Regions from separate parts of the Nocardioides sp. CPCC 206347 genome, predicted to be linked through region 3. Evidence: predicted binding sites of a transcription regulator. Region 3 holds the regulator's gene; each other region holds the start of a gene.
The links. The regulator LexA, encoded in region 3, represses DNA repair genes until DNA is damaged. The targets are predictions, from matches to a motif close to TCGAACANNTGTTCGA.
Positions count from the first base shown of each region.

Region 1 (10,568 bases), on a different contig from region 3:
GCTGACCGAGAACCACCGCCCCGAGGAGGGCGACGACAACGGCGCCGCGCTCTCGGACGCGGACCTGGCGATCCTCGCCGCGCCCACGGACCGCTACGACGCCTATGTCGCGGCGGTGCGCACGGAGTACGCCCACCTACCCGACGAGGTCTTCAACAAGGGCCGTGCCGACGTGCTGCGGGCGCTGTCGAGCAAGCCACGGCTCTTCCACACGGCGTACGGCGCCGCACACTGGGAGTCCGCGGCCCGCACGAACCTGGCGCGCGAGATCGACGCCCTCGACACCACGGCGTAGGCGCTCCGGCGCTGGCGCTACGGAGCGAGCGCCACCGCGGGCTGCGCATCCCAGGCGCCCGCCGCGACCCACGCCCGGACGTCGGCGATGGCCGCCTTGGCTGCGGCGTTGCGCAGCTCGACCGTCACGTCGCACGGCTGCACCGGGAAGAACTCGATGTCACCGATGCCAACGAAGCCGAAGATGCTGCTCAGGTAGCTCTGCACCTGGTCCAGGCTGGACATCGGTGGCTGCGAGTAGTCACCGCCCCGCGAGGTCACGCAGACCATCTTCTTGCCCTCGACCAGGCCGACCGGCTGGCCCTGCTCGTTGTAGGTGAACAGGTAGCCCGGCTGGACGATCGCGTCGATGTAGTACTTCAGCGCGTAGGGAATGCCGAAGTTCCACATCGGCACGGTCAGGACGTACAGGTCCGCGCTGAGGAACTGCTCGATGGTGCGCTCGATCTCCTGCCACGAGCCGGTGGCCGCCTCGTCGACCGGCTGTCCGGTCATCAGGGCGTACTTCGACTTGATGTTCACGCCGGCAACGGCGGGCAGGTCGGCACTGAAGAGGTCGAGCGTCGTGACCTCGAGGTCGTCGTACTTCTGGTGCAGCTCCTCGATCAGGACGCTGGAGACGCGTCCGGTGTTGGAGGCGAGACCACGCGGCGTGGCGATGATGTGCAGGAGACGGGTGCTCATGGGGACTCCAGGGGGCGCAGAATTCGGTGACCAGGACAGCGCCGGCAGGACGAGCACCGAGAACCGGACGCCAAGGACGACGCTAGTCCCGGAGCCCGTCGCGCGCCACCATCGCAACCTCCCACCCGTGCTCCGGGCAGCCCTTGGGAAACCAACGCACAATGGGCCTTGTGGACGACAGCGTGATCTACGTGGCCCGAGCGCAGGTGCTCGCCGACCTCGAGGCGCGCGCCCTCGGGACGCCGAACACGGTGACCCTCCTCGAGGAGGCCTGCTCCGAACGTCGCTGGTGGCTGGAGCAGTGGGTCGACGGGGCGCCGTACATCGGCGGCCTCATCGCCCAGGACCTCCAGGACGCCCTGGCTGACCGGTTCGGCCGCGGCACCCGCGAAGGCCTCTGGCCGGTCTGCGTGGGGTGCCAGGACGGGCCGATCCATGCGTTGCACATCGACCCCGACCTCGGTGGCCCGGATCCGCAGTGGGTCTGCGAGGAGACCGGCCAGACGGTCGCACCGCTGGGCGGCCTGAGCAGCTGACGGGTCCACGCGGGCGTCGGCGTCAGTCGCGCAGCAACAGGCCCACCGAGTACTGGTCGCTCCGGTAGATCGTCCGCGACACCTCGATCGGGATGTCGCGCCACATCGCGCGCCGTGAACGCCGCAGCACCACACCACCGACGGGGAGGTCGAGCAGGCGGGCCTCGACGTCCGTCGCCGTGCGGGCCGCGATGTCGTCCTCGGCCCACGTCGGCCGCACCCCGCGGGCGGCCAGGTCGTCGTACAGGCTGGCAGGCAGCTTCTCGAGAAGACCCGGGACCATGTGGTCCGGCAGGAAGGCGTCCGACAGGCACACGGGGCGGCCGTCCACGAGACGCAGCCGTTGCCAGTGGACGACCGTCTCGTCGGGCCGCAGGCGCAGTGCTCCGGCGACGGACGGGCTCGGGGCGAGGCGCTCGGCGACGACCGTGCGCGAGTCGGCCACCAGGCCCTTGCCCGCCATGTCCTCGGTGAAGCCGGAGACACCGGTGGGGACCCGACGCGGCGCGGCGACGAAGGTGCCGCGTCCGGGGAACCGTTCGAGGACGCCCTCGCCGACCAGGGCGTCGAGCGCCTGGCGCACGGTCATCCGGGCGACTCCGAACCGGTCCACCAGGTCGCGTTCGGACGGCGCCGCGGTGCCCGGAACGCTGCCACGGACGAGGTCGCGGACGTACTCACGGATCTCCACGTGCTTGAGCATGCGTCTTGTCGAACCCCCCTGGACCGGTGACACATTCCGGACAGTAGGAGGGGGTCGGGGACGCGTCCGGCGAACACCGATTTATTTGCCCGAACCATCGGATTCGTGGACACCGACACGCCCACGGCATACGAACACCTGTTCGATCGGGTCGTACGATGGATCGCATGGCGGTGGACTTCCAGAGCACCCTGTTCGAGACGGTCGCGCCCGACCACACCGGCCCGATCGAGCGACGCGGCCTGAGTGACGGGGCGTGGGTCGACGTCGCCCGCAACTGGCTCCCCCACGCGGACGACGTCTTCGCGGCGCTGGTCAACGACGTCCCCTGGCGCGCGGAGCGCCGGTCGATGTACGACCGCGTTGTCGACGTACCCCGCCTGGTCCACACGTACATGATCGGTGACGACCTCCCCCACCCCGCCCTGACGGCGGCACGCGAGGACCTGTCGGCCCGGTACGGCGACGAGCTCGGCGAGCCGTTCAGGACCGCCGGGTGCTGCTACTACCGCGATGGACGCGACAGCGTCGCCTGGCACGGCGACACCATCGGGCGCGGCTCCACGCACGACACGATGGTCGCCATCGTGTCCGTCGGTGACCCCCGCAAGCTGCACCTGCGACCGCGCGACCCGGAGCGCCGGAGCGAGGGCTTCGCGGTCGAGATGGGCCACGGCGACCTCGTCGTGATGGGCGGCTCGTGCCAGCGCACGTGGGAGCACGCCGTCCCCAAGGTGGCGTCGGCCGGACCGCGGATCTCGGTCCAGTTCCGGCCCTTCAACGTCTTCTGAGCTGGAATGGCCGAGCCGGCTCGCCAGGCCTCAGGCCTCTTGGGCCGCGACCTCGGCGTCCGAGCGCAGGATGCAGAACTCGTTGCCCTCGGGGTCGGCGAGGATGACCCAGCCGGAGCCGGGCCCGTGGATGCCCCGGTGGTCGGCGACCTGCGTGGCGCCGTACTCCAGGAGGCGCGCCAGCTCCTCGTCGCGGGTGACCTCGCGCGGTCGCAGGTCGAAGTGGACGCGGTTCTTCAGCGGGGTCTTGGCGTCCGGCACCTGCAGGAAGAGGATCTCGTGGCCGGATTCCGGGTCCCGGATCGCGCACTCCACGTGACCGGGCAGGTTCGGGTCGCCCTCGATGTCGACGTAGCCGAGGACGGGCTTCCACCACTCCGAGAGCTCGTAGGCGTTGAGGCTGTCGACCGTGGTGTGCGAGATGTACGACGTCATGCGGCCACTCTCTCCAGTGAGAGGCCGCGCCACAACCGGGTTTCGGCCCGCCCGGTCAGGGGGTGACCGAGGCCGTCGGATCCACCGGGTCGACGGACTCCGTGGCCGTCTCGGTCACCGTGACCGTCTCGGTCGGGGTGCCGGAGGGCGTCGGCTCCGTCGCGTCGGTCGTGGTGGGCGACGTCTCCTGGGTCGGCGTGGTCGAGTCGGACTCGGCCGGCTCCTGGGTGGAGTCGGTCGGGGTGACCTGCTCGGTCGGTTCGTCGTCCGGCGCGGTGCGGTCCCCGAAGATCCCGGTGATCGAGGTGCGGTCGTCATCGGTTCCGCCGGTGATCGTCGAGACGCTCTTGCCTGCCAGCACCTCGATGATGCTGATCACGGCGAGCGAGAGCACGAACACGGCGACCGCGAGCAGCGCGATCCGCCGCCAGGGCAGGGCCGCCCAGCGACCCGGCTCGGCCGCTGCGGGCGGTTCGGCCGCGGGCGGACCGGTGTCGGGCTCGAGGGCACTGCTGGCCTCGTCGAGTCGCTCACGGGCCCGGGCGACGTCCTGCTCGGCGCGAGGCCCCGACGGTCGCCGCTCCGCCCGGCGCAGGTCCTGGTCCGCCAGGTTCACCTTCTGCAGGGCGACGGCCTGGACCTCGGCCATCCGCCGGCGACTCGACTCGATGCCCTGCTTGTAGAGGGCGGTACTGACGGTCGCGACGACGCTGCCGAGCGCAGCGCCGATCAGGGTGCCGGCCGCGCCGAGCGTCGAGAGCAGGACGGCCACCGTGACCGCCGCGGCTGCGCCCGCGAAGGTGGCCGGCCAGTCGATCGGCGACCGGGCCTCCTCCTGCGCGACCTTCTGCTCAGCCATGGCGGGGCGTCGGATCAGTCCGTGCCGTGCGCAGCGATGAACGCGAGGATCTGCGCGGACAGCTCCGGGCGGCACACGATCACGTCGGGCAGGTAGACGTCGGCCTGGTTGTAGACCAGTTCGCTTCCGTCCACCCGTGAGGTGAACAGGCCGGCGGCGCGGGCAACGGCCACCGGAGCGGCCGAGTCCCATTCGTACTGGCCGCCGGCGTGGACGTAGGCGTCGGCGACGTCACGGACCACCGACATCATCTTCACCCCGGCCGAGCCCATCGGCACGAGCTCGGCGTCGATCTCGGCAGCGAGCGCCTGCACGAAGGCGGGCGGGCGGGTACGGGAGACCGCGATCCGGGGCCGCGTCGACGTACGCACGGGGACGACGGGCGGGGCACCGGTGTTGAACGTCTCGCCGAGGACCGGCTGCGCGACCGCGCCGGCGATCAGGGTGCCGCCCTGCCAGAGCGCGACGTGCACGGCCCAGTCGTCGCGCGGCGGTTCGGAGAACTCGCGGGTGCCGTCGAGCGGGTCGACGATCCACACCTTGTCGGCCTGCAGCCGGGCGTCCTTGTCGGCGGCGTTCTCGAGCGCCTCCTCGGACAGGACGGCGTCGTCGGGGCGGTACGTCGCGAGCAGGTCCATCAGCAGCACGTGGGCCGCCCGGTCGCCGGCGTCCTTGAGCTCCTTGCCCTCGAGGCCCTCGGAGCGGACTTCCAGCAAGCGCTGGCCCGCGGCCTCGGCCAGCCAGGCCGCGAACCGGTGGTCATCGGCAACAACGTCAGCGGGGGGTACGCCGGGATCGAAGGTCACCCGCGCAGCGTAGCGATCGCCGAGTTGGGGTTTGTCACCGCCGAGTTGGGGTTTGTGTCCGCGCCGTCGTACACAAGGCACAACTCGGCGGTGACAAACCCCGACTCGGGCGTGACAAACCCCAAGTCGCGGCTACGAGTTGAAGCGCTGCTGGGTCTTCTCGAGGCCGTCGGCGACCAGGGACTCGACGGCATCGGCAGCGGAGTCCACCTGGAAGGGCAGCTCCTTGCGCTCGACGCCGGAGTAGTTCGACAGCACGAAGTCGGCGACGTCCTGGCGACCGGGCGGGCGGCCGATGCCGGCGCGCACCCGGTAGAAGTCACCGGTACCGAGCGAGGACCGCATCGACTTGAGGCCGTTGTGGCCGTTGTCGCCGCCACCGAGCTTGCTGCGCAGGGTGCCGAAGTCGATGTCGAGCTCGTCGTGGATCGCGATGATCCGATCGGCGGGCACCTTGTAGAAGGTGGCCAGCGCCTTGACGGCACCGCCCGACTCGTTCATGTAGGTGCGTGCCTTGGCGAGGACCACGCGCGGCGAGGTCGTGCCCGGCGCACCGAAGCGGCCCTCGACGACGTCGGCGCGGCCGGTCTTGTGGGCGCGGAAGCCGCTGCCCATCCGGCGGGCGAGCTCGTCGACCACGAGGTAGCCGATGTTGTGCCGATGCCCCGAGTACGACGGCCCGGGGTTGCCGAGCCCGACGACGAGCCACACATCGGCGCTGGTGTCGTCTGCCACGGGGACCTCCTCGGTCTCGTCGGTCTCTTCAGGAACGGCAGAACTCCCCGGCACGATGGAACGTGCCGGGGAGATCAGACGGCCCAGGAACCACCTGAGCCGGCCGAAGGTCACTCGCTGTCGCCAGCCTCGGCGGTCTCGCCCTCAGCGGCCTCGCCCTCGGCGGGGGCGGCCTCTTCTTCGCCGGTGTCGCTGTCCTGCGCGCCGGTGACGTTGACGATCAGCGTCTCCGGGTCGGTCACCAGGGTGGTGCCCTTCGGCAGCTCGATCTGGCCCGCGAGGAACTGGGTGCCGGCGGCGGCGCCCTCGATGTTGACCTCGATGGACTCGGGGATGCTCGTGGCGTCGGCCTCGACCTGGATGGTGTTGTTCTCGGTGACGACCAGCGTGTCCCGCTCGGCCTCGCCGACGACGTGGATCTGGACGTCGACGGTGGCCTTGTCGCCGCGAACGACGGCAACGAAGTCGACGTGCTCGAGGACGCGGCGGACCGGGTCGACCTGGACCTGCTTGGTCAGGGCGAGCTGGACGGTGCCGTCGATGTCGAGCTCGAGGAGCGCGTTGGCGCCGCCGTGGCGGATCGCCATCATGGTCTCGTGGCCCGGGAGGGTGACGTGGATCGGCTCGTTGCCGTGTCCGTAGACGACTGCGGGGATCTTGTTCTCGCGACGGATGCGGCGGGCGGCGCCCTTGCCGAACTCGGCGCGGATCTCGGCCTTGATCTTCTCGGTGCTCATGGGGAATCTCCTGGATCGTCTGGGTCTCGGTGGGAGCCTGCGGAAACAGGAGCGCCGCGCTTCCCTCACCCGGTGACCGGCAGGGCGCGCGGCGTCGTGACGTACTACGAGCCGGCCCAGTCGATCACGGAGTCATAGAAGCGGGAGCTCCCTCGCCGAGGCAACCGGAGAAGATTACCCACGATCCGGGGGTACGGCGAAATTCCGGTCAGCGGTAGGGGTCGGTGATCTCGCGCAGCGACTCGAGGGCTCCACGGAGCGCCGCCATCGCCTCCGGGCCGAGCCGGCTGGTCCACTCCCGCTCGATCGCGCGCTCCTCGCGCCGGGCCACCTCCCGCGCCCGGTCCCCCCGTGGGGCACCGACCACGAGCCGGGCACGGGCATCGGACGGATCGGGCACCCGGTCGACGTACCCGGCCCGGAGGAGCTGGTCCACCAGGACGCTCGCGCTCTGCTTGGTGATCCGCGCCTGCTCGGCGAGGTCGGTGATCCTGCTCCCCTGCTCCGCGACGCGCGCGGCGACGCGCGCCATCGCCGGCGTGAGGTCGTCGAACCCGGCGGCCACGATCGCTTCGTGGATCCGCTGTTCGGCGTACCGCGCACTGATGAACATCAGCAGCGCCGGGTGGGGATCGGTCACCACTCCTCCTGGGGGCTTGACGAACAAGTCAGTTCACCTGACGATAGCAGTCAGGAAGCCTGACCATCTCGTGAGCCGCCAAGGAGGTCCCATGGACAAGAGCGAGCTCTGGCGCCACATCCATGCGGAGCGGGCGGCCCTCGCCGGCCTGCTCGCCGAGCTCCCCGACGAGGACTGGTCCCACGACACGCTGTGCCCCGGGTGGACCGTCCACGACGTCGCCGCCCACGTCATCTCGACACCCCAGATCGGCTGGCGCGACATGGGCGGGCTCATGGCCCGCAACCTCGGCCGTGGCTACAACTCGATGATCTTCCGCGAGGTGAAGCGGCTCGGCGCCCGCGAGACGCGCGACAGCATCCTGTCCGACTTCGAGCGCTACGCGACCAGCACCCACCACGTCCCGACGACCACGTCGGTCGAGCCGCTGATCGACGCACTCCTGCACCACCAGGACATCGTCCGCCCGCTCGGGCGGACCCGTGAGATGCCTCCGGCAGCGGCGGCTGTCGCCGCCGACCGGGTACGACGCCTCGCGCCGCTGATGGGTACGGGCAAGCTCGTCCGGAGTGTCCGGATGGTCGCCACCGACGTGAAGTGGGCCCGCGGCAAGGGGCCGGTCGTCAGTGGGCCGATGCAGGAGCTGCTGATGATCGCATCGGGCCGGCGACCCGATCCTGCGCTGGTCGAGGGCGAGGGCACCGCACTGGTACCGACACTCACCTGAGCCGGGGCCCGGTCAGGCCAGGGAGATCACCGACCCGTACCTCCGGGCACCTTCCCCGGGAGGAGATACCGCTTTATGCTTGGGCGAAGTATAAAGACGTATCACGCTCGGGAGATCGCCATGCCGAACAATCCCTACACCCCCGGCCAGGTGCCGCGGATCCTCGCCGGCCGCACCGCGGAGATGCGGCGGATCGAGGGACTGCTCGGCCGTGTCGCGACGTTCGGCGAGCTCGGCGGTCCGCTCCTCCTGTTCCACGCACCCCGTGGCATCGGCAAGACGTCGCTGCTGCGGGCCGGCCAGCGCCGGGCCGAGGAGTCCGGCTTCGTGACCGCCTGGGTCGCGTGCTCGCGCCAGCAACCCGTCCTGCCCGAGATCGCGCACAGCATCGGCCGCGCGCTCGAGCGCGCCGACGCCGTACCCGGTGGCGCAGCCGGCAACCGGTGGCGCGGACAGCTCGATCGGCTGACGGTGGAGGTCGGACTTCCCGGGGCCAAGGTGCAGGCCGAGGTGGCGCGCAAGGAGACGACGCCGCCGCCGATGGCGGCCGTCGGCATGCTGGAGTCCCTGCTGCACGGGGCGGCGTCCTCGGTACGGAGCCGGGGAGGTGCGGGCCTGCTGCTCCTCCTCGACGAGCTGCACACCGCCTCTGCCGAGGAGATGTCCGTCCTCCTGAACACCCTGCAGAACCTCGACGGCGAACGCGCGGAGAACCCGATGGCGGCGGTCGCCGCCGGCCTCCCCGTCACCCCCGAGGCGTTGACGCGGGCCGCCACGTTCGGGGAGCGCAGCACCTTCGTCTCGCTCGACGTCCTGTCGACGGACGACGCCCGGGCGGCCCTCGTTGCGCCGGCCGAGGCCGAAGGTGTCGGGTGGACCGAGGCCGCGCTCACCGCCATCGTCAACGAGTCGCGCGGCTACCCCTACCTGCTGCAGCTGCTCGGCAGCACGACCTGGGAGGCCGCGCCACCGGACAAGGGCGCCCGGCTCACCCTCACCGCGGTGAAGCGCGGGCTACCCGTCGCCCGCGACCAGATCACCGCGATGCATCGCGCGCGCTGGGGGGCGGCCTCGCAGTCGGAGCAGAGGTTCCTCGCGGCGATGGCCGCCGCCGGCGACGGCAACGTCACCCGGGCCGCCATCGCCGCTGGCCTCGGCGTCGACTCCCGCGCGATCAGCGTTCCGCGCGAACGCCTCATCGAGAAGGGCGTGATCGAGCCCGTCGGCCACGGCCTGGTGCGGTTCACCCTGCCGGGGTTCGGTGCGTTCGTGCGGGGCCTCGACGAGGCCTGACCGGGGGTAGTCCGCAGCGCAAGCGTCAGGCGTGGCCGTCGAACATGCTCGTGACCGAGCCGTCCTCGAAGACTTCCCGGATGGCGCGGGCCACGAGCGGCGCGATCGACAGCGTGGTGAGCTTGTCGAACTGCTTCTCGGCCGGCACGGGCAGGGTGTTGGTGATGACGACCTCGACAGCGGTGCTGTTCTTGAGGCGGTCGACCGCAGGCTCGGAGAGGATCGCGTGGGTGGCAGCGATGACGACGCCTGCCGCGCCCTCGGCCATCAGCGCCTCGGCGGCCTTCACGATCGTGCCACCGGTGTCGATCATGTCGTCGGTCAGGACGCAGATCCGGTCCTTGACCTCACCGACGACCCGGTTGGCGACGGTCTCGTTCGGACGATCGGTGCGACGGGTCTTGTGGATGAACGCCAGCGGCGCCCCACCGAGGCGTGCGGACCAGCGCTCGGCGACCTTGATCCGGCCGGCGTCCGGCGAGACCACGGCGAGCGGCTGGTCGCCGTACTTGGACTTGATGTAGTCCGCGAGCAGCGGCAGCGCCATGAGGTGGTCGACGGGGCCGTCGAAGAAGCCCTGGAGCTGGTCGGCGTGCAGGTCGACGGTGATGATCCGGTCGGCACCGGCGCTCTTGAACATGTCGGCGATCAGGCGCGCGGAGATCGGCTCACGACCGCGGTGCTTCTTGTCCTGGCGGCTGTAGCCCCAGAACGGCATGACCACGGTGATCCGCTTGGCGGACGCGCGCTTGAGCGCGTCGACCATGATCAGGTGCTCCATGATCCACTCGTTGATCGGAGTGGTGTGGCTCTGGATCACGAACGCGTCGCAGCCGCGAACCGACTCCTCGTAGCGCACGTAGATCTCGCCGTTGGCGAACTCGTAGGCCTGGGTCGGCACGAGAGGCTGTCCCAGGAGCTCGGCGACCTGATCGGCCAGCTCGGGGTGGGCACGTCCTGAGAAGAGCATCATGTTCTTCTCGGTCGTCTTCTTCAGACCGCTCACGCGAGTGACTCCCCTGGGTCGCCGGAAGTGATGCCTAGGATTCTGCCTGCTCGGTGCGGTCGGCCCCAAGTCCCCACCGGTTTTCGGACAAAGCCTCAGCCGTTCCCTGACTGTTCATCCTTGCCCGCCGCTGCCGCTGCCTCGGCCTGGGCCGTCCCGGGGCGCTTGCTCTGGGCCCAGCCGGGCAGGTTGCGCTGCGGGCCGCCACTGACGGCCAGCGCCCCCGGCGGCACGTTCCGTCGTACGACGGTGCCGCCCCCGGTTCCCGCCCCGTCACCGATCTCGACGGGTGCCACGAACGTGTTGTTGGAGCCGGTCTTGG
Region 1 is NZ_JBMCYZ010000008.1:472-11,039, forward strand. Features, by position in the region: gene ACOACQ_RS21900 (hypothetical protein) at 1-295, shown strand, start outside; gene ACOACQ_RS21905 (FMN-dependent NADH-azoreductase) at 313-978, opposite strand; gene ACOACQ_RS21910 (hypothetical protein) at 1,140-1,514, shown strand; gene ACOACQ_RS21915 (GntR family transcriptional regulator) at 1,537-2,217, opposite strand; gene ACOACQ_RS21920 (alpha-ketoglutarate-dependent dioxygenase AlkB) at 2,385-3,008, shown strand; gene ACOACQ_RS21925 (VOC family protein) at 3,039-3,443, opposite strand; gene ACOACQ_RS21930 (hypothetical protein) at 3,499-4,302, opposite strand; gene ACOACQ_RS21935 (3'(2'),5'-bisphosphate nucleotidase CysQ) at 4,317-5,108, opposite strand; gene pth (aminoacyl-tRNA hydrolase) at 5,241-5,843, opposite strand; gene ACOACQ_RS21945 (50S ribosomal protein L25/general stress protein Ctc) at 5,954-6,580, opposite strand; gene ACOACQ_RS21950 (MarR family winged helix-turn-helix transcriptional regulator) at 6,789-7,220, opposite strand; gene ACOACQ_RS21955 (maleylpyruvate isomerase family mycothiol-dependent enzyme) at 7,312-7,947, shown strand; gene ACOACQ_RS21960 (AAA family ATPase) at 8,068-9,240, shown strand; gene ACOACQ_RS21965 (ribose-phosphate diphosphokinase) at 9,266-10,246, opposite strand; gene glmU (bifunctional UDP-N-acetylglucosamine diphosphorylase/glucosamine-1-phosphate N-acetyltransferase GlmU) at 10,342-10,568, opposite strand, start outside.
Region 1: a site for LexA is predicted at 2,348-2,363, ahead of ACOACQ_RS21920 (alpha-ketoglutarate-dependent dioxygenase AlkB). Genes of this name have one in related genera too.

Region 2 (10,568 bases), on a different contig from region 3:
CGACACCAACGAGATGGTGCGCGTCGCGACCGACCTGAAGGAGGAGCTCCAGCACCTCTCCACCGACACGGTGCAGGTGAACCCGACCGGCTCCTCCCTGCTCTGGTCGGACTTCAACGAAGCCAACCTCGAGGCGATGCTGACCTCGGAGCTGTACTCCTGGCCGGTGACCCTGGCCATCCTCGTGCTGGCCTTCGGCGCCCTGGTCGCCGCCGGCCTCCCCCTGCTGCTCACCCTGGCCGGCCTGGTCGCGTCAGCCGGTTCGCTGGTCCTGATCAACGAGCTCGTGCCGGTCTCGATCTGGGCCATGAACTTCGCGATGATGTTCGCGCTCGCCCTCGGCATCGACTACGCCCTGTTCCTCGTCGTGCGCTACCGCGCCGCGCGCCTGGGCCGCCAGGGCTCGCCGCAGCGGGCCATCGCGGAAACCATGGACACCGCCGGCAAGGCCGTCCTGCTGTCCGGCGCGACGGTGCTGGTGTCCTTGTCCGCCGTGATGCTGGTGCCGTCCCCGTCGTTCCGCTCGATGGCCGGCGGCATCATGATCTCGGTCATCTTCGTGCTCGGCGCCACCCTGACCCTGCTGCCCCTGGTCCTGTTCAAGCTGGACCAACGCATCAACCGCTTCGCCCTGCCGTGGGCCCGCGTGGGCGAGCACCGCTCCCCCCTCTTCGCCCGCTGGGGCGAGCACCTGTGGCGACGTCCGTGGGCGTGGGGCATCGGCTCCACCGCGGCGCTGGTGCTGCTGGCGGCGCCGATCCTCGGCCTGCAGACGGGGATGCCGTCGATCAAGGTCCTTCCCGACGACGCCAGTGCCCGCGTCGGCTACGAGCAGGTCAAGGAGGCCTTCGGCCCCGGTGCGCCCGGCATGCTGCAGGTCGTCGTCCCTGACGAGGACGCCGCCAGCGCCACCCAGGTGCTCGCCGCCGACGCCGGCATCGAGTCCGTCCTGCCGGCCCAGCCGGCCGGCGACGGCTCGGGCAGCCAGCTGATCCAGGCCGTCCCGACCGTCGACCCCTCGGACCCCGCTCTCCCCCGGATCCTCGACCGGCTGCGGACCGACCTCCCGTCATCGGCCCTGGTCGGCGGCGCAGCGGCCGAGAACATCGACCTCACTGCGCAGCTGGACCGCTCGACCCCGCTGGTGATCGGCGTGGTCCTCGTCCTGGGCTTCCTGCTGCTCTTGTTCGCCCTGCAGGCACCACTGATCTCGCTGCTCGGCACCCTGGCCAGCCTGCTGTCCACGGCCGCTGCCTTCGGCGTGGCGCGTCTGGTGTTCCAGGACGGCCACGGATCGGGACTGCTCGGGTTCGAGCCGCAGGGCTTCCTCGACGCCTGGGCGCCGGTGTTCTTCTTCGCGATGATCTTCGCGATCGCGATGGACTACACCGTGTTCCTCCTGGCGTCCGCGAAGGAGCACTGGGAGAAGTCCGGGGATCCGAAGGAAGCCATGGTCGGCGCCGTGGCGCACTCCGGTCGCGTGATCTTCGCGGCGGGCGGAGTGATGGTCGCTGTCTTCTTCACCTTCGCCCTGTCCGGGCCGCTGCCACCCAAGGAGATGGGCGTCATCCTCGGCGTCGCGGTCCTGCTGGACGCCTTCCTGGTCCGGCTCGTCCTGCTCCCCGTGCTGCTGCGCCTGACCGGCAGGGCCGCCTGGGCGACGCCTGCCTGGTTGCAGCGCCTCCTGCCCACCATCACCTTCGCCCACGAATGACCGACCGAGAGGACATCACCATGACCACCGAGCCCAGCTCCATCACGCCCCAGGCCTCGCCCCACGGCAAGGTCGTCCTCGACGACCTCTCCCCGCTCCACCGCAGCCTTCGCCGCGCCATCCCCGACGTCTACAAGGGCTTCGGCGAGCTGTCGAAGGCGGCCTTCGCCGACGGCGCGCTCGACAAGAAGACCAAGGAGCTGATCGCGCTGGCGATCGGTGTCGTCGAGGGCTGCGACGGCTGCGTGGCGTCGCACGGCCAGGCGGCGGCGCGAGCAGGCGCCACCAGGCAGGAAGCCGCCGAGGCCATCGGCGTGACGTTCCTGATGCACGGCGGACCCGCCACCATCCACGGCGCCCGGGCGTACGACGCGTTCTGCGAGTTCGCCGACGCGCTGGCCGCCGAGCACCCCGCCTGAGAAGGAGAACGACATGAACATCGACCGCGCCGTCTTCGCACTAGCCGGAACGCTCGTCCTGGTCAGCGTCGTCCTGGCCACTCTCGTCTCGACGTGGTGGCTGCTGCTCGCCGCCTTCGTCGGGTCCAACCTGCTCCAGTCGAGCATCACCGGGTTCTGCCCCGCCGCAGTGATCCTGCGACGGTTCGGCGTGAAGTCCGGCTGCGCCTTCCGCTGAGAGAGGTTGCAGGTCTCCTAGTCTGCAGCAATGACCTGGCCCGACCCGACGTCGACCGTCGGCCTGATCTTCCTGATCCTGGAGGTGGGTCTCCGGCTCATCGCCCTCGGCGTCATCCCGGGCAACCGCAAGCCGTCGACCGGGATGGCGTGGCTGCTGCTCATCATGGTGGAGCCGATCATCGGGTTCCTGGTCTTCCTGATGTTCGGCCGCACCCGGCTCGGCTCGCGCCGGATCGGCCGCCAGCGGGAGGCGATCCGCGCGATCCGGGAGCGCACCGACCGGCTCCCCATGACGTTCGACACCAACCGGTTGCCGGCGCCGATCGCCCGCGTCGCCTCGCTCAACCACCACCTCGGCGCGCTTCCGCTGACCGGCGGCAACGAGGTCCAGCTGTGGGACGACTACCAGGCCCTGATCCTCGAGATGGCCGCTGAGGTGGACCGGGCACGCAGCCACGTGCACGTGGAGTTCTACATCACCGCGTGGGACGAGGTGACCGACCCGCTCTTCCAGTCGATGATCCGCGCGACGGCCCGCGGGGTCGACGTACGCCTGCTGTTCGACCACCTCGGTTCGCGGCGGATCGCCGGCTATCACCGGATGCTGCGGCGCCTGCGCAAGACCGACATCGACTGGCACCCGATGCTGCCGATCAAGCCGCTGAAGGGCCGCTTCCGGCGCCCGGACCTGCGCAACCACCGCAAGATCCTGGTGGTCGATGGCAGCGTCGGCTTCACGGGTTCGCTGAACCTGACCGAGCCGGGCTACCACAGCGCGAAGAACCACCGGCTGGGTCGCGAGTGGGTCGAGCTGATGGTGCGCCTGGAGGGCCCGGTGGTGGGTGGCCTCAACGGCGTCTTCGCCACCGACTGGTACGTCGAGACGGGTGACGTCGTCGAGCTCGTCGCAGTTCACGGCACCCCCGACACGCGGCCCGACGAGGTGCTCGACGTGCCCTGCCAGGTGGTGCCCAGCGGCCCGGGCATCGCGGCGGAGAACAACCTGCGCATGTTCACCACGCTGATCTACGCCGCCACGGAGCGGATCTCCCTGACGTCGCCGTACTTCGTCCCCGACGAGTCGCTCTTGTACGCCGTCACGACGGCCGCCGAACGCGGCGTCGACGTGGAGCTGTTCGTGAGCGAGGTCGCCGACCAGTTCATGGTCGGGCACGCGCAGGCGTCGTACTATCGCGCGCTGCTGGAAGCCGGCGTCCGGATCCACCGCTACCCGGCCCCGCTGATCCTGCACGCGAAGCACTTCACCATCGACGACACGGTGGCCGTGATCGGGTCGAGCAACATGGACATGCGTTCGTTCGGCCTCAACTACGAGGTGTCGCTGATGCTCCCGGACCCTGCCGTGGTGGCGCGGATGCGCGAGGTCGAGGACGGCTATCGCGCGCTGTCGAAGGAGCTCACGCTGGCCGACTGGGACCGCCGGCCGCGCACAGTGCGGTTCGTCGACAATGTCATGCGCCTCACGGCCGCCCTCCAGTAGTCAATTGTGATGGGACCTTGTCCCGCTTTCGGCCTGACCTTGCCCTCCCCCATTGCGCCGGTGTGATGCAGCGTGGATATTCGAGGAACAGGGCCTGAGGGAGATCGCAAAGGGTCCTGAACACTGAGGACTCGGGCAGAAGCTGGGGGAGCAACCATGAGCGCACTCGCGTCCGAAACCGTCCTGGAGCAGGGCTCGGAGGTCCAGACCGGCCCGCGCCTGTCGCCCGAGCTCGAGGAGGTCATCCTCGAGATCGCCGCCTCCGAGCGTGCCCTCGACGACTTCCTCTCCCGCAGCGACCGCCTGCACGACAGCAACATCCAGCACGACCCGTCGTCCTGCCTGGTCTGCTTCTCCGGCCGCTGACCCGCTGACCCGCTGACCCGCAAGCTCGTCGAGCAGTCGCGAGGAACGAGCGACGTATCGAGACGCCTCGCCGGTCGAGGGGGTTGCGCAGCAACTTGCGACACTTGGCCCATGCGGATGAGCCAGTACGTCTACTTTGCGCTGGGGAGCAACGAGACGACTGGGGCTGAGATCTCCGCTCACCTCGGCATGGAGCCTGATGCGGTCAGGGTTCAGGGAAGCGACAGCAGCGATCCGCTCCGCCCCGCAAGCCACTCCTGGAAGATCTCCTGCGAAACGCTCGGACTTCGGCTGGATGAACAGATATCCGAGGTGCTCGATCGCATCGCGCCGGTCGCGGATCGCGTCCGTGCGCTTGTCGAACGCGGCGACGTCAGCGCGTGCCTTCAGGTCGTGCGGTACTTCAATGATGAGGACGGCGAGGAGGAGTCGCTCGGTGAGCCGGTCACCGATGACGACGGGCACGAGTGGGAGAAGATGGCCGGCCAGCATCAGCTGTTGGGATGGTCGATGGAGCGCGAACAGCTCGAGCTTCTGGTGGCCATGGGCGCAGACATCGACGCAGATGAGTACGGCTGATGAGGGTCTCGATCCTTGGGCTGCCTCTGTCAGCCTCCGCCCGGACGGCGGCATGGTCGATCGGAGCGGGTTAACGAGATCTCGGCCTCAAGCGCGCCGCCGGAGCGGATCCTTGCTGTAGGACTGAAACGGTGGTTCAGCCGTCATCTCTGAAGACCTGGCCAGGATCCCGAACCTCGCCACTGCATTTCGTCAGCACGACGCCACACAAACCCCTGCGGGTCGGCTGCGGCGTGTTCCGCCTCGCTGGCCTTGATCCTGATGTCATCGAGTACCGAGGCGTGCCAGACACCCAACGCTCCGGCACGTGCAACTGCAGCCTCTGGCTCGTCTGATGCAACAAGCAATGCAATCGGATCGCAACCCTCGACGGGTTCGCCGCCCCAGATGAACTGCACGTGCAGATCAGCCGTGCGCTGACGCCGCTGCCGGAACTTCATCTGCACGACCTTACGGCCGGCTGCTCGCTGATCGTCACGACCGTCCTGTTCGCAGCATGTCCGTGCGTCTCGGATCTATCAGGAGCGGCACGCAGGCGCTGTCTACGTCGACAAGGTAACCGGTCCATCAATCTGTCAGACAGAGGCGGCTCCGCTGGGCATGATCGGTTCATGCAGAGTTCTGATGGCTCCCGACGTTTCAGTCGGGAGTCGCTGGCCACCTGCCTAACGGGTCTCCTACTGACCGGCTTGGTCGCAAGGCTGGCCGTCCACGACGGCGACTCCTACTACTCCGGATCTGAGTTCCAAAAGTGGCTGGAAGTCGTCGGGACCGTGACCGCCTGTTTCCTGACCGCCGGACTCTTTCTCATCCGCCGTCCTGTCGGCCGAGGCATCTTGCTCGGGACAGTCTCGGCTGCAGTCCTTCTTGCGTGTGCGGTGTTCGCGGAGGCCTACATCTCCGTAACAACAGGGCCGTACTGACCGGCGGAGCGAGTCGCACTCGCCTGTCGGCAGCTTTCAGGCCAACCGGTAGCCGGATCGAGACTCCGCTTCGACGGCGGCATGGTCGGGCGTCGGAGGATGTCTCGTCCCTACTCGGGGCGGTCGTAGTAGACGGACATTGTGAGGTCGTCTTCGCCGTCGGTGACCTCGGATCGGAACGTGACGTCGTAGATCTCGATGTCGCCGAGTCCATCAATCGTGTCGGCAACTCGGCGAAGCAGCGCTGCCACGTCTCCCTGTCCAGCTCCGGAAGGATTGCTCTGCGAGAAGGTGAACATGGTGGAGATATCCCGTGGATCGGTCACATCTGATGCTCGCACGATTCGCTGCCGTCGTGCGCCCATGTGCCCGCCCGTGCGGGTTCCCGCACCGACAGCGGCATGGTCCGGCGTTCCGCTCCGACAGCGGCTTGGTCGGGCGCTTCAGTGCGGTTGATCCGGCAACTCCGGTGTTGGTTCCCACCGCAGGAAGACCCACATCTCGTCGCCCTGAAGATCGCGATCTGCGTGGTCGACAGCAACGAACTCGGTAGACATGTCGGGCAGGAAGTCCGCCAAGAAGTACGCCTCCGACTCAGATACACACTCGCGCTGCAACGGGCCAGCGTCGCCTTCGTACAGGAACCGAGCGACAACGTGCGCTCCGCGATCCAACTCTCCCGAGTACTCCACTGCCACGCCACGGAGGTCCTGAGTCACGTGCTCCCAAAGCGCCCGTTGCATCGACAGCAGGATCTCGGTTCTTAGGCCGTCGCTCATGCGTCGCAGTCTGCCCGAGTGCCGGAACTCGTGACCGCACGTCGGCACGGCCGATCAGCTGCAAGAGCGCGAAGGGCTCAGGGCTGTGCAGCGAGGATCGCTCGACCGAGGGCCGTTGCGCGAACCCACAGACCACCGTCATTCCACGACCCAACCTGGTTGACGAAGTCCTGCATCTCCATCCATCGGAGCTGGCGAGTCAACTGAGCCTTGTTTAAGCCACAAGTGTCGAGCAGATGCGCACCGCTTGCCTCGCCACCGCACTCCACGACCGTCGCGAGGATCTCGGCGACCTTCGAGGTCACGGTTGGCTCAAAGGGCACGCGCACATGTTGTCACGGGTAGGTCTCGCGGCAGGCTGAGTTCGCGCTCTGCATGCCGCTCCCCGTTCGGGCAGATCCCGCTCCGACAGCGGCATGACAGGGCAGTCCATCGGTGCAACGATCCATCCATGCCGAGGTGGGTGCGGTCGCACTGGGATGAAGGGGACGTAACCTTCCTCTGGGAAGTCGCAGATGACGGCTGGATCACGCGATCCGTCGAACTGGCGGGGTCTGAACGCCGCCCGCGGGCTGCAGCTGCACTTGATGAGGTTGTCGCCGCGCGTGACGCCAGTGGGATCGCTGCGGTCCAGGCGTATGAGGGCCGGTACGGCATTGCTCCGGAGAAGCCCCTCCAAGACTGGGACTTCCCGCATGACGACATCGACAAGTCTGAGTTCGAGCGCGAGTGGGGCGAAGCTCGCAAAGTGCTCGACGACTAGGTGCGATGCGCGGCTCCGCTCCCGTCGCGGCACAGTCGGACGGAACGGGTGCGCGTCGTACCTGACGAATCTGTCCTGTTTTGGCCGTTCGGACGACAGATTCGTCAGGTGCGTTGAGCCGAGGAGGCCGCACGGTCCTCGGCAGATCCGCGCAGTTCCGGGGCACGCCAAAACGGCGCCTGCCGCGACGTCACCTTCATCGAGTTCCGACGAGCCACGGCCTATCTCCGTCGGTGAAACCTGACATTCCCATTCGCCAACAACTCGTGCGAGTACGCATGGTCGTGAATCCGGTGATGGTGGTGGCTGCAGAAGCAGATCCCGTCCTCGAGGTCGGTCTTCCCACCCTTTGACCACGGTTTCAGGTGGTGGGCCTCGGTCCACGCGGCCGGGACGTCGCAGCCCTCGGCACGGCAGCCCTTGTCACGTAAGCGGAGGGCCTTGCGCTGCGCCTTGGAGAACAGCCGTTGCGACCGGCCGAGATCGAGCACCTGACCCTTGCCGCCGAGCACCACCGGGATGATCGATGCCTGGCAGGCGAGCCGCCGGGCCTCGGATGCCGAGATCTCGTCGCCCTCGGACAACAGCCCCGCCGTGGCCAGCTCCGCCAGGAGCTGTTCCAGCGTCATCGTGACCATCACCGTCGTGGCGTCCCCGCCATGCTCCGGCAGGTTGTCGGGGTCCAGCGCCTCCAGGAGCGCGGCGAGCGCCCACGCGTACGCCCGGTGTTGCGGCACCCGCTCCCCCTCGTTGGTCGAGGAGGTTGCGCCGCAACCGTCTCGAGACCAGCGCCGCGGTGACGTGTACGCCTGCAGGTAAGCCTTCAACCGGTTCGCCACCGACGTCGGCAGCACGCCCCAAACACGGGTCCGCCCATCACCCAGGTCGCGGAACTTAAGCGACGCCTTCTCCCGCGCGGCGGCCTCCTCGGCCTCGAGCTGCCTGCCAGCCTCTTCCTCGGCAATCTCGGGCGCGACCACCCCGAGGACGTGCCGCGCGATCTTGCGCAGCTCGCGCGGCCGGAAGTCGGCGGCGTACCCGACCAGGGTCCGCTCAGCCGCGGCGAGCACCTCCGGCCCGAGCTCCTTGGGCAGCGCATCGACGCCGGCCACGATCACACGGGCCTGCGCCTGCGACACCCCGCCCTCACGCATCCCGGCAGCGACCAGCGGCCGTTCCTCCAGCGCTTTCGCCAGGTGCAGGTCGGCGCGCGCGGCTGCCGGGTCTGCCTTCGTTGCCTGCGAGAACCACGCTGCGGCGTCGTACGCACCCGCCTCGTCGGCCACGTCGTCGGAACTCGCCAGAACCCGCAACCGGAGCTCTGCCAGCGCCGCTTCCCCAGCGGCCAGCCCCACCAGAGCGGCCTTCTTCTCATCGGTCGACATGAAGATCGGCTGTACGTCGGCGACATCGGCGACCGCGTTCGAGACCGTCTGGACGCACGCCATAATCGGGTGAACACCCGTGGCGACGGTGGCGGTCATGTCTTCTCCTGCGGACGAGCACGGCTACAACACGTGTCGCCCGACCGGCGGCCCTTCCTTGGGCACTGACTGTCCCGACCTGGACTCGGCCTCGACACCCTCCTCCCCGCACGGGGCTCCGGCTGTCGTGACCTACGGTCAATCGTACACCCGTTCGAACCCGCGGGAAACCCCAAGCCGCAGAAATTTTGAACAAACTCCGGGTCACACCGCAGGTAAAACGAGGCAGGCTTGGTACTGATTCACCAATTCAGGCCGTGGCGGCCGCTCCATGCAGGGGACACTGCACGGGATTGCGACCACCACGGCCTGTTGAAGACATTCCATCATTCGGCAGGCCCTGTGCCGATCCCGCTTTTCCGATGTCCACACTTCCGCTGGTCGGCGACGAGCCAGGCGACCTGTGGCTCGTTCTGGACCTCACATCGACACACGAACTGCAGTCGTCTGAGTTCCGGCGTCAGGCTCAAGCGTCTGCTGTATGTCGATTCGAACGTTCGCGGTTTCTGAACGCGTCACCAGCCAGACCCCAGGAGCCGCGATCGCCTGTGCGAGGGGCTCGACCTCGAACTGCTGGGCCATCCCAGGGTCACCCACGAACAACAGGTGCGACGGCACGCCAAGAATCTTCAAATGCTGCCACTCCCGGTCCGATGGTTCGTCGAACGCAATGACCAGCCTGCGACACAAGCCGTGATCCGTGTCGGCCTCGACGGGAAACTCATCATCTCCGCCGGTATCAATCAGAACAGCGTGAGTCGTGGCGACCCAACCACAACTGGGAAGCGGCACTCTGCCGCTCCACCACGGCTTGGTTTCTTCCAGGCCGATGTCGGTATCGCAGGCATCAGCGAACAACAGCATCCCGGAATCCACGCCAATGGCGAGTGCCACCTCAGCTCCCGCCTCCCCCTCCGCCTCGCTCACGGACATGTCTCGGTCACACGACTTCACCATAAGGACCGAAGTTGAGCCCAGTGCATCCAGAACTCCTGTACGCATCGGCGACCGACGGAGTTGCCCAGATGCTTCGAGGTGTTTGGGGGATGGTGAACATCTTTGGGTCGGTGATCCGGTCGGACAGCCACACGGCGCGCTGGATCGTTTTGATGTTGCCGCGTGAGCCGCGGTTGAACTGTGAGGCATCGGGGTCAAGCGCGTCTATACGGGTCTGAACTCGCATCAACCAGTACGGCTCTTCGTTAACGGCCACGGGCAGGAAATCGAGGTCCTCTCCGGCGACGTCGTGCATGACCTCCCGCAGCGCCGGTGAAACGAGAGGCTGGGCGATGCCATTCAGCCAGACGGCGTCAACGCGGCCTTGTGCACGAAGATAGAAGTTGTACGTCGAAGGCTGATCCGGGCGTCCTTCTTCGACGTAGGCCATGAATGCCATCCAGTCGATGTGCGCATTTTTCGGATGGGCCGGAAGGAACTCGGGGTAGTCAGGATCTGGCGTGGGATACAGCTTGTCGATCTGGCTGAGTCCGCTCACGGGAGTTCCACCCCAAATCCTGCCCACTTGTCGGGCTCGAGACTGTCCCGCCTTGACTGACACATGACTAGTACCCGATCAGTTCCAGGTAATAGTCCCCCAGGCCCCCCGCGCCCAGGATCGCGGCGAACGCGCCGAGGATCATGAACGGCCCGAACGGCACCGCCGTCTTGCGCCCGGCCTTGCCGCCGGCCATCAGCAGCACCCCGGCAACGGCGCCGAGCAGGAACCCCATGAACGCGCCGACGAGGAACGTCCCCCACGTCAGGTACGCGGTCATCCCGCCGACGATCCCGGACAGCTTCACGTCACCGAAGCCCATGCCC
Region 2 is NZ_JBMCYZ010000001.1:545,543-556,110, forward strand. Features, by position in the region: gene ACOACQ_RS02595 (MMPL family transporter) at 1-1,714, shown strand, start outside; gene ACOACQ_RS02600 (carboxymuconolactone decarboxylase family protein) at 1,735-2,133, shown strand; gene ACOACQ_RS02605 (YgaP family membrane protein) at 2,147-2,350, shown strand; gene cls (cardiolipin synthase) at 2,381-3,853, shown strand; gene ACOACQ_RS02615 (hypothetical protein) at 4,010-4,219, shown strand; gene ACOACQ_RS02620 (DUF4279 domain-containing protein) at 4,331-4,798, shown strand; gene ACOACQ_RS02625 (hypothetical protein) at 4,942-5,238, opposite strand; gene ACOACQ_RS02630 (hypothetical protein) at 5,410-5,721, shown strand; gene ACOACQ_RS02635 (hypothetical protein) at 5,832-6,047, opposite strand; gene ACOACQ_RS02640 (hypothetical protein) at 6,165-6,500, opposite strand; gene ACOACQ_RS02645 (hypothetical protein) at 6,578-6,805, opposite strand; gene ACOACQ_RS02650 (hypothetical protein) at 6,952-7,263, shown strand; gene ACOACQ_RS02655 (DUF222 domain-containing protein) at 7,485-8,747, opposite strand; gene ACOACQ_RS02660 (hypothetical protein) at 9,168-9,674, opposite strand; gene ACOACQ_RS02665 (imm11 family protein) at 9,688-10,242, opposite strand; gene ACOACQ_RS02670 (prepilin peptidase) at 10,310-10,568, opposite strand, start outside.
Region 2: a site for LexA is predicted at 8,890-8,905, ahead of ACOACQ_RS02655 (DUF222 domain-containing protein). Genes of this name have one in related genera too.

Region 3 (10,568 bases):
GCGTCGGAGATGTGCAGCGTGCGGACCGTGTCGTTGGCCGCCTGGTGCTTGCGCATCACCCGGTTGTGGGCCTCGGCGTTGCGGGCGTAGCCGGCGTACGGACCGACGATCGCGGCCAGCTCCGCCGAACGACGGTACGACGTACCGGTCATCAGGGAGGTGATGGTGGCTGCCATCGCGCGGCCACCGTCGGAGTCGTAGCCCAGGCCCATCGCCATCAGCAGGGCGCCGAGGTTGGCGTACCCGATGCCGAGCTGGCGGTAGTCGCGGGTCGTCTGGGCGATCGGCTCGGTCGGGAAGTCGGCGAAGCAGATCGAGATGTCCATCGCGGTGATGATCAGCTCGACGGCCTTCGCGAACAGCGGCGCGTCGAACGTGTCGTCGTCCTTGAGGAACTTCATCAGGTTAAGCGAGGCGAGGTTGCACGAGGAGTTGTCGAGCGACATGTACTCCGAGCACGGGTTGGACGCGGTGATCCGGCCCGTCTCCGGGTTGGTGTGCCAGTCGTTGATCGTGTCGTCGTACTGCAGGCCCGGGTCGGCGCAGGCCCAGGCGGCCTCGCTGATCTTGCGGAACAGGGTGCGGGCGTCGACGGTCTCGATGACCGAGCCGTCCTTGCGCGAACGCAGGCCGAACTCGCGACCCTCTTCGACGGCCGTCATGAACTCGTCGTTGACGCGGACCGAGTTGTTGGCGTTCTGGTACTGCACGGACGTGATGTCCTTGCCGCCCAGGTCCATGTCGAAGCCGGCGTCACGCAGGGCGCGGATCTTGTCCTCTTCGCGCCACTTGGTCTCGACGAACTCCTCGATGTCGGGGTGGTCGACGTCGAGCACGACCATCTTGGCCGCACGACGCGTGGCGCCGCCCGACTTGATGGTGCCCGCCGAGGCGTCGGCACCGCGCATGAAGGAGACCGGGCCGCTCGCCGTACCACCGGAGGACAGCAGCTCCTTGGAGGAGCGGATGCGGGAGAGGTTCAGGCCGGCACCGGAGCCGCCCTTGAAGATGAAGCCCTCTTCCTTGTACCAGTTCAGGATCGAGTCCATCGAGTCATCCACCGACAGGATGAAGCAGGCGGAGACCTGCTGCGGGGACTGGGTGCCGACGTTGAACCAGACCGGAGAGTTGAAGGAGAAGTACTGGTTCACGAGCAGCCAGGTCAGCTCGTGGTCGAAGATCTCGGCGTCCACCGCAGACGCGAAGTAGCCGTTCTCGATGCCGGCCTTGGTGTAGCGGGAGACCACCCGGTCGATGAGCTGCTTGAGACCGCGCTCGCGCTCGGGGGTGCCGACGGCGCCACGGAAGTACTTCGTGGTGACGATCGTCGAGGCGTTGAGGGACCAGAAGTCGGGGAACTCGACACCGAGCTGCTCGAAGACGGTCTCGCCGGTCTTCCAGTTCTGCTGGACGACGTCGCGACGCTCCCAGTTGATGGCGTCGTAGGGGTGCACGCCCTCGGTGCTGAAGACCCGTTCGATCTTCAGACCCTTCTTGTGGCCGCCGGTTGCGGTGGCTGCCTCGGTGTTGCTGGCCGTCTCGGTCATGTCTCTCCTGGTCTCCTGGTACGTCGTGCGGCGGTGTCTGTTCAAAGGTGTCTCTAAAAACCGGTGAATCCGAGAGGGGGGTGGCCCGGCAGGCGGCTTCCCCACCACCTGCCGGGCGTCTGTGGTCAGCCCGAGGGGGCTGGTTCGCTCTGCAACTGCCGCTCGGCGCGCAGGAGAGCGATCTCGTTCTCGAAGTCGGCCGCGGAGTCGAACCCGCGGTAGACCGAGGCGAAGCGAAGGTAGGCCACCTCGTCGAGGCGACGAAGCGGGGAAAGGATCGCCAGGCCCACCTCGTGGGCGGCGATCTCGGGGCTGCCGGCGAGGCGCAACTGGTCCTCGACCTCCTGGCCCAGGCGGGCCAGGTCGTCCTCGTCGACGGGGCGTCCCTTGCACGCCTTGCGCACACCCGAGACAGCCTTCTCGCGGGTGAACGGCTCGGTGGCGCCGGAACGCTTGAGCACCGTCAGCTGCATGGCCTCGACGGTGGTGAAGCGCTTCTCGCAGTCCAGGCACATCCGGCGGCGGCGGATCGCACAGCCGTCGTCGGAGACCCGCGAGTCGAGGACCTTGGTGTCACTGTGCTTGCAGTACGGACAGTGCATGAGCCCTCCTCACGAGAACCTGGGTGGCGGATGCTGTGGACAGAGGGGGAGCCTCCTGTGCACAACGGGACGAAATCTGTGCGTTTCCACCCCTCGTCCTGTGGACTAGATGTGGAGAACTACATCGTTGTAACTACTAGATGTAGTGGTAACCGTACGCCTCGACCACCACGGGTGCAAGCCCGGCCCCCAAGGAGTTCGAAGAAGTTTTTCGGGCGGGCTCATTTGCGCTCCGAACCGGCCCATCGGAGGGTTGAGGGGACACGTCAGCCACCCATCGGACACAATGACGCCGTGGCGGGAGGCAAGCGATCCGGAGACCGGGCCAAGGCAGGTTTTCGACCTGATCTCCTGCTGCTTGCCGTCGGGATCACCTTCGCGCTGGTGGCCTGGGGATACCTCGTCTTCGCCGCGATCGACTTCGGCGCCACGGCCCGCCACGACGGCAAGGCCAGCGCCTGGTTCTTCCTGCTGATCGCCTGCGTCGGCGCCATGTTCTGCCTGTTCCTTGCGTTCATGCTCGCCGTACGCCTCTCGCGTGCGGTCGGCTGGAGCGAAGGCCCCCAGCCCCGCGTGAAGCGCGACCCCAGCCTTCCCAAGGGCGGCAAGCGCGCCGCTCGGTAGCGCGCGGACAGCCCGGGCGGACAGCGCGAAGGGCGAGGTCCGGCTGCATGAGCCAGACCCCGCCCCTCGTCTTCCCCTGCACCCGTCGGGGTCGAAGCGACGGGCGAGCTGTGGTTACTCCGTCGGAACGCGGAGCTGCTGGCCGGCGTAGACCATGCTCGAGTCGAGCGTGTTGAGCTGCTGGATCTGCTCCATCACCGAGCGGACGTCGTCGCCGGTGGTCGAGGCCACGTCGCTGGCCAGGCCCCACAGGGTCTCGCCGGGCGCCACGGTGACCACCTCGACGGCGGGAGCGCCGCCGCCCTCGCGGGTCGCGGCGGAACCGGCGGCGAGCCACACGGCGGCCGCGATCACCACGGCGAAGGCGAACGCGAGCACCACGAGCCGGCCGCGGCGGGTCAGCCGGACCTGGCTGTGCTGGCTGCGGGCACGCACCGGGCGGGCCGTCGTCGTACGACGAACGGTGGAGACCTGCGGGGCGAACGTGATGGTGCTCATGGAAACCTCCGGGGGAAGTGGACGGGCCATGTCTAGTCAGGCCGTCCGACAGAAGCTGATCGATCAGGCGTTCGATCGAACATGTGTACGAGGTTAGATCAGGTGTTCGAACAAATCCAGTACCTGTTCGAACAAACACTCGACGGCGTGTCGCGACACGCCCTTCGAACAGATGTTTGAAGAACGGCCCGTTCATCGGTTAGCGTCGTCACATCCGATCCGGGCGATCTGCCGGAAGACTTGGGAGGGCATCCATGGCTGACAAGGCCAAGACCACGAGTGGCAGCACCGTCACGGAGCTGCCCGACGGCCCCCCGGACGCCAGTGGGCTGACCGCCCGCCAGCTGCGCGTGCTCGCGCACATCAAGGACAGCATCGAGAAGCGCGGCTACCCGCCGAGCATGCGCGAGATCGGCCAGGCCGTCGGCCTGACCAGCACCTCCAGCGTCGCCCACCAGCTGCGCACCCTGGAGGAGAAGGGCTACCTCAAGCGTGACCCCAACCGCCCGCGCGCCCTCGAGGTCTTCCTGCCCGAGGTGATGGCCGCCCGCCGCGCCATGTCGACGGTCGAGGAGACCGGTCACGACGGGTACGACGACACCGGCATCAACGACGCAGCGCCGACCCCGCGCAACGTGCCGGTCGTCGGCCGGATCGCGGCCGGTGGCCCGATCCTGGCCGAGGAGCGCGTCGAGGACGTGTTCCCGCTCCCCCGCCAGCTCGTCGGCGACGGCCAGCTGTTCCTGCTCCAGGTCAGTGGCGAGTCGATGATCGACGCTGCCATCTGCGACGGCGACTACGTCGTGATCCGCCAGCAGCCGACCGCCGAGAACGGCGAGATCGTGGCCGCCATGATCGACGGCGAAGCGACGGTCAAGACGTTCCAGCGCAAGGCCGGGCAGGTGTGGCTGCTGCCGCACAACCCCGCGTTCGAGCCGATCGACGGCACCAACGCCACGATCCTGGGCAAGGTCACGGCGGTCCTTCGCCGGGTCTGACGTAAGGTCAGGGGGTTCAATCCGTCGACCACGAAGGCCGAACTTCCCCATGACGCGCCGCAGCAACCTGCCCTTCTCGGGGCTGCTCATCGCCCTGCTCGCCCTCCTCCTGCTCGTGCCGTTCCTCGGCACCGCAGCGCAGGCCGACCCTGGCGACCCAGCGGACCCGGGTGCGGCCGCGGCGGAGACCCCGCAGGAGGTCGCCGAGGAGGCCCTCGAGACGGTCGAGGACCTGCTCGACCCGGCAGCCACGGCGACCATGCCGGACGCCAAGGACCACGGCAAGGACGCGACCCTCGCCCTGCGCGACCTGGCGGCCAGCCGCGCCGACCTGCCCAAGGACAAGAAGGACGACGCCGGGCGCCTGCTCGCGCGACCGACCGACGGCGCCAACGCTCCCGGCAGCTACGAGTGCGAGGGCAACACCGGCCCGCCCTGCTACCAGACGCCGGAGAACACCCCGCTGTGCACCGGCTACCTCTGCGTGCACTACGTCGACGGAGCCGACGCGAGCGCCGCCGACCCCGAGAACGGCCCGGGCGGCCGTTGGTCCGGCACCGACGCCAACTACCCCGACTACGTCGAGTTCGTGGCCCAGGCCTTCTCCGTGGTGGCGAATGCCTACACAACGGCCGGCTACCAGCGGCCCGCGGGCGACGGCTTCATCGGCGGGAACGGCGCCGACAAGGTCGACGTCTACATCGCCGAGCTCGGCCAGTTCGGCATCTACGGCTACTGCGCGACCGACCAGGAGATCAGCGGCCACGGTGCGGCACCCGCCTACTGCGTCGTCGACAACGACTACAGCGCCGCCGACTACCCGAGCCACACCCCGGCGGACAACCTCAAGGTCACCGCTGCCCACGAGTACTTCCACGCCGTGCAGTTCGCCTACGACGCGAACGAGGACGGCTGGTTCATGGAGGGCACCGCCACCTGGGCCGAGGACGAGCTCTTCAACGCGATCAACGACAACCGGTCCTACCTGCCCTACGGCCCGCTCGGCGTGCCCAGCCAGCCCGTCGACCGCTGGGGCAACCTCGCGCAGTACGGATCGTGGATCTTCTTCCGGTACCTCGGCGAGCGCTACCCCACCTCCCAGGGGCTGCTTCCCGTGATCGTGCGCAAGATGTGGGAGAAGGCCGGCGCCGGGCAGTACTCCGTCCAGGCCATCACCTCGGCGCTGACCGACCTGCGCACCACCATGAACGTGCAGTTCGCCGGGTTCGCCTTCTGGAACCGACGTCCCTCCGCGTTCTACTCCGAGGGTGCCGGCTACGCCCCCACGCCGCTGTACGGGACCTACAACCTCAGCGCCTCCGCGCCGTCCAAGAGCCTGCGCTTCCAGCTGCACCACCTGAGCGCCAAGCACTACCGGTTCGTCCCGAAGATGACCGGCGCATGGAAGCTGCGGGTCCAGCTCAACCTCAACTACATCATCGCGGGCGGCGCCGCGGTCGTGACCGTGAAGAAGAAGGGCCAGGCGCCGGTCGCCAAGATCGTCGCACTCAACAGCACGGGCGATGGCGTGTCGTCGTACTCCTTCGGTGGAGCCGTCGACTGGGTCGAGGTGGCTGCGGTCAGCGCCAGCACGCGCTACGTCAACTGCGGTACGCGCGACTACCAGTGGACCTGCGGCGGCCTGCCGAAGGACGACGGCGTCTACCAGAGCGTCGTGGTCAAGGCTGTGCGCGGCTGAGCCGCTTCAACGCAGCCCGGACCATGGCCGGGTCGGTCGTCGCCCACATGGGCGGCAGGCTCGACTTGAGGAACGAGCCGTAGCGGGCGGTCGCGAGCCGGGGGTCGAGTACGGCGACCACGCCACGGTCGGACGTCGTACGGATCAAGCGACCCGAACCCTGCGCGAGCAGCAGCGCCGCATGGGTCGCGGAGACCTGCATGAAGCCGTTGCCGCCGGCCTTGTCGGCCGCCTTCGAACGGGCACTCATCAACGGGTCGTCCGGGCGCGGGAACGGGATGCGGTCGATGATGACCAGCTGGCAGGTGTCCCCCGGGACGTCGAGCCCCTGCCACAGGCCGAGCGTGCCGAACAGGCAGGTGTGCGGGTCCTCGACGAACTGGCGGGCGAGCTCCGGGAGCTGGGCGTCGCCCTGGGCCAGCGTGGTGAGGTGCGGCAGGGCGGTGCGCACGTGCTCGGCCGCGGCCTCGGCGGCACGTCGGCTGGAGAACAGCCCCAGCGTGCGGCCGTCGGCGGCGTCGACCAGCTCGGTGATCTCGTCGAGCTGGGCCTTCGCGAGGCCGTCGCGGCCCGGCGGTGGCAGGTGCCGGGCGACGTAGAGGATGCCCTGGCGGGGGTAGTCGAAGGGGCTGCCGACGTCGATGCCGCGCCAGGGCTGCTTGTCGGAGGTTTCGAGGCTCGTCGCTGACGCTCCTCGCACCTCAACCACCGACGCCTCGCGTGAGCGTTCGCTGGGCTTGAGGCCGACCGAGGTGGCGATCGAGTCGAAGTCGCCGCCGAGCATCAGGGTCGCCGAGGTCAGCACCACCGTGTTGTCGGTCAGCAGCTTGTCGCGCATCGGGCCCCACACCTGCAGCGGCGCGACGCACAGGGTCGGCGGGATCCGGTCGGTGCCCTCGGTGCGCCACAGCACGTCGGACTCCGAGCACGCCGCCATCCGCTCGGCGGTCGCGAAGACCTCCTGCACCATGCCCTTGGCCTGGGTGAAGGCCGGGTCCGGCTCGCTGCCGGCCTCGGCCTTGGGGAATGCGGACGCGCAGGCCCGGGCGGCATCGCGCACCAGGACGAGGGCGTCGGACAGCTCCTCGGGCAGCGTCTCGAAGCGGCCGGGGCTGGCCTCGGAGACGGCAGCGCGCAGTGCGTCGGCAGCGTCGGCGAGGTCGTCGGCCTCGTTGCCCTCGACGTGGCGGACACTGCGACGGGCAGCCCGCTCGACCTCGGCCGCCCAGAGCTCGTCGGTCGCGGCCTGGGTCACCCGGGCGGCGAGCTCGTGCGCCTCGTCGATCACCACGGCGTCGTACTCGGGGATCATGGGGATGCCCTCGATCGCGTCGATCGCGAGCAGCGAGTGGTTGGTGATGATCAGGTGCGAGCGCTGCGCCTTCTCCTTCGCGCGCTCGGCGAAGCACTCCTCGCCGTACGCGCACTTGCTGGCGCTGAGGCACTCGCGTGCGGAGACGCTGACCTGGCGCCACTCCTTCTCGGTGTGCCGCGGCGCCTCGTCGCGTTCGCCGGTCTCCTTGGCCTTGGAGGCCTTCTCGGCCCACTTGCGCAGCTCGAGGACCTTCGCCCCCATCGTCCCCTCGGGGATCTGGATCAGCTCGCCCTGCTCGTCGGGCGCACCTTCCCGGATCCGATGGAGGCAGGCATAGTTGGACCGGCCCTTGAGGACGGCGTACGTCGCATCGAGGCCGGGCGTCGTGCCGACCGCCTTGACCAGGCGGGGCAGGTCCCGCTCGACGAGCTGGTGCTGGAGCGCCAGGGTGGCCGTGGCGATCACGACCCGCCGGTCATGGAGCAGCGCGGGGACGAGGTAACCCAGCGACTTCCCGGTGCCGGTGCCCGCCTGGATGAGCAGGTGCTCCTTGTCCGCGAAGGCACCCGCCACCGCGTCGGCCATCGCGACCTGGCCGTCGCGCTGCTGGCCGCCGAGCGCGGCCACCGCGGTCGCGAGCAGCTCCCGGACGGGGTTGGCCTGCTGCGCGGCGTCGGTGGTCACCGGAGAACCCTAGATGGTCGGGCCGACGGTCACCGACGCCCCTCCACAGGCGTCTCGACTACGCCGCTCGTTCCTCGCGGCTACTCGACGAACCTGGCCCGGTCTACGGGGCGAACGCGCCGCCGCGGATGACAGCCCGGACCTCGTCGACGGTGATCGCGTGCGGATCGAAGTCGGCGAGCCACCAGGTGGCCCCCGCGGCCTCGAAGGCAGCCAGGTCCGCGTCGGCGGCCAGCGTCACCGCGACGTCGTACGACGCCTGCGGCTGCCCGACGCGGAGGTCGGCGATCTTCGCGACGGCCTCGGCCAGCTGGTCCGGGTGCTCGAGGTTGACCGGCACGAACCCGTCGTGGCGCGCGGCTCGATGGAGCGGCCGTTCCTTGCCGGGGAACCCGGCGATCCAGACCGGTACCGACGGTTGCACCGGCCGCGGCAGGAACCGGACGTCGTCCACGGTGAAGTGGTCGCCGTGGTGCTGCACCGGCTCACCCGTCCACGCCTGGCGCAGGATCGCCAGCGACTCGTCGAGCATCCCGGCGCGGGTGCGGTCGTCCTCCTCGTCGCCGAACCGGGAGAACTCGCCGCCGAACCGGTCACTGCCGAGCCCGGCACCGAGAGTCAGCCGCCCGCCGCTGAGGCGATCCAGGGTCGCGGTGTGCCGGGCGAGCACCTGGGGCCGCCTGCGCGGCAACGCGGTCACCATCGGGCCCAGCCGGAGCGTGGAGGTGGCGGTGGCGATCGCGGCGAGGGTGATCCACGGGTCGGCCGCGGCCTGGACGGGCTCACGCCAACGGACGTGGTCCCACACGAAGAACCCGTCCCATCCGGCCTCCTCGGCTTCCGCTGCGAGGCGCGCCACGACCAGCGGGTCGGCGAGCTCGTCGAACAACGGGATCCAGATCGCCGACTTCATGACGTGAACTCCACCAGTGCCTCGAGGAACTGGTCCCAGGTGGGACGCGGAACATCGTGGCCGGCGCCGGAGAGGACCACCAGCTCGGCACCGGGAATCGCGTCCCGCAACGCCTCGCCGTGGGACAACGGAAAGATCGGGTCGACCTCGCCGTGGACGACAAGGGTGGGCACGCGGAGGTCGGCGAACCCTCCGTTGCGCGGACCGTCGAAGTCCATCGCGTAGTGGTTGACGAGCGTGGCCGCGACGTCGCGGGTTCTCGCGATGTCCGTCACGGCGAGCTCCCGGACCGCTGCCTCGTCGAAATGTGGCGAGGCGCCGGCGTACGCACGCAAGGCCTCGACGAGGTGGTCCACGACCGCGGCGCCATCGGTCGGGTCCGGGTCCGGAGGTACGTCGAGCTCACCCATCGGCAGCTCGCCGGTCGTGGTGGTCACCAGGGTGACCGAACGAGTCCGCTCCGGATGGTCGAGGCCGAGGAACAGCGCGACGCCGCCAGACATCGATCGGCCGACGACGTGGGCGCTCTCGACACCGAGGGCGTCCAGGAGCGCGACGGCATCGGCGGCGAGATCACTCATGGCATACCCGGGCCGACCGACCGGGAAGCTCGTCGATCGCCCGGTGTCGCGCTGGTCGTAGCGGATCACGAAGCGGCCGGCCGCGGCCAGGCGTTCGCAGAGTTCGGTCTCCCACCACACGAGGGACGCGCACGCCCCGTGGATCAGCAGCAGGGCCGGGTCTGCCGGGGACCCGAAGGTCTGGGCGCAGAGCGTCACGCCGTTCACGTCGAAGCTGGTCTCTGGGTTCATGTGATCGACGCTAGGCCCGGTCAAGGATTCCGAAAAGCGATTGCTTCCGATTAAGACCATCACTCATTACGATGCTTCGGGTGTACGAGCTCCGTCACCTCCAGGCACTCGACGCCATCGCCGACGAAGGCACCTTCGGCCGCGCGGCCGCGCGGCTCGGCTACACCCAGTCCACGTTGAGCCAGCAGATCGCCGCGCTGGAACGCACTGTCGGCGGGGCGGTGTTCGACCGGCCCGGTGGCCCACGACCTGTTCGGCTGACCGCGCTCGGTCGACTCGTGCTGGACGGTGCCCGCTCCGTCCTGGCTCGGTCCCGCTCGCTCGGGGACGACGTCGCGCGGTTCCACGCCGGGGATGGGCGGATCGAGGTCGGGACGTTCCAGACCGTGACGAACGTGCTGCTGCCCACGGTCGTCGGGCGCCTCCGCTCCGAGCACCCGGGCTGCGACATCCGGCTGTTCGAGGACGAGGACGACACTCCCGACCCCGGCGACCTCGACGTGCTCTTCCTCGACGCGCCGGGCAGCGACGGCGTCGACAGCACCTTGATCCTCGAGGACCAGCACGTCCTCGTCGCCCGCCGCGGCGACTTCGCGGCAGGCGCGGTCGCACTCAAGAAGCTCAACGGAATCCCGATGGTCGCGCTGCCTGCGATCTGTGACCAGGGCCGGGTCGAGGAGCATCTCGCCGAGCACGGGGTCGCGCCGCACTTCGTCTTCCGTACGGCGGACAACCAGGCCGTCGTGTCCGTGGTCCGCGCCGGACTCGGCTGCGCGATCATGCCGCTGCTGGCCATCACCACCCCGGAAGTCGACGACGAGGTCGTGCTGCACCCGCTGCGCGGAGCCCTGCCACCGCGGCAGATCTACGCGCTCA
Region 3 is NZ_JBMCYZ010000002.1:222,897-233,464, reverse strand. Features, by position in the region: gene ACOACQ_RS07310 (vitamin B12-dependent ribonucleotide reductase) at 1-1,547, opposite strand, end outside; gene nrdR (transcriptional regulator NrdR) at 1,673-2,149, opposite strand; gene ACOACQ_RS07300 (hypothetical protein) at 2,444-2,773, shown strand; gene ACOACQ_RS07295 (LysM peptidoglycan-binding domain-containing protein) at 2,888-3,271, opposite strand; gene lexA (transcriptional repressor LexA) at 3,526-4,269, shown strand; gene ACOACQ_RS07285 (MXAN_6640 family putative metalloprotease) at 4,319-5,968, shown strand; gene ACOACQ_RS07280 (ATP-dependent DNA helicase) at 5,949-7,967, opposite strand; gene ACOACQ_RS07275 (LLM class flavin-dependent oxidoreductase) at 8,071-8,880, opposite strand; gene ACOACQ_RS07270 (alpha/beta fold hydrolase) at 8,877-9,692, opposite strand; gene ACOACQ_RS07265 (LysR family transcriptional regulator) at 9,773-10,568, shown strand, end outside.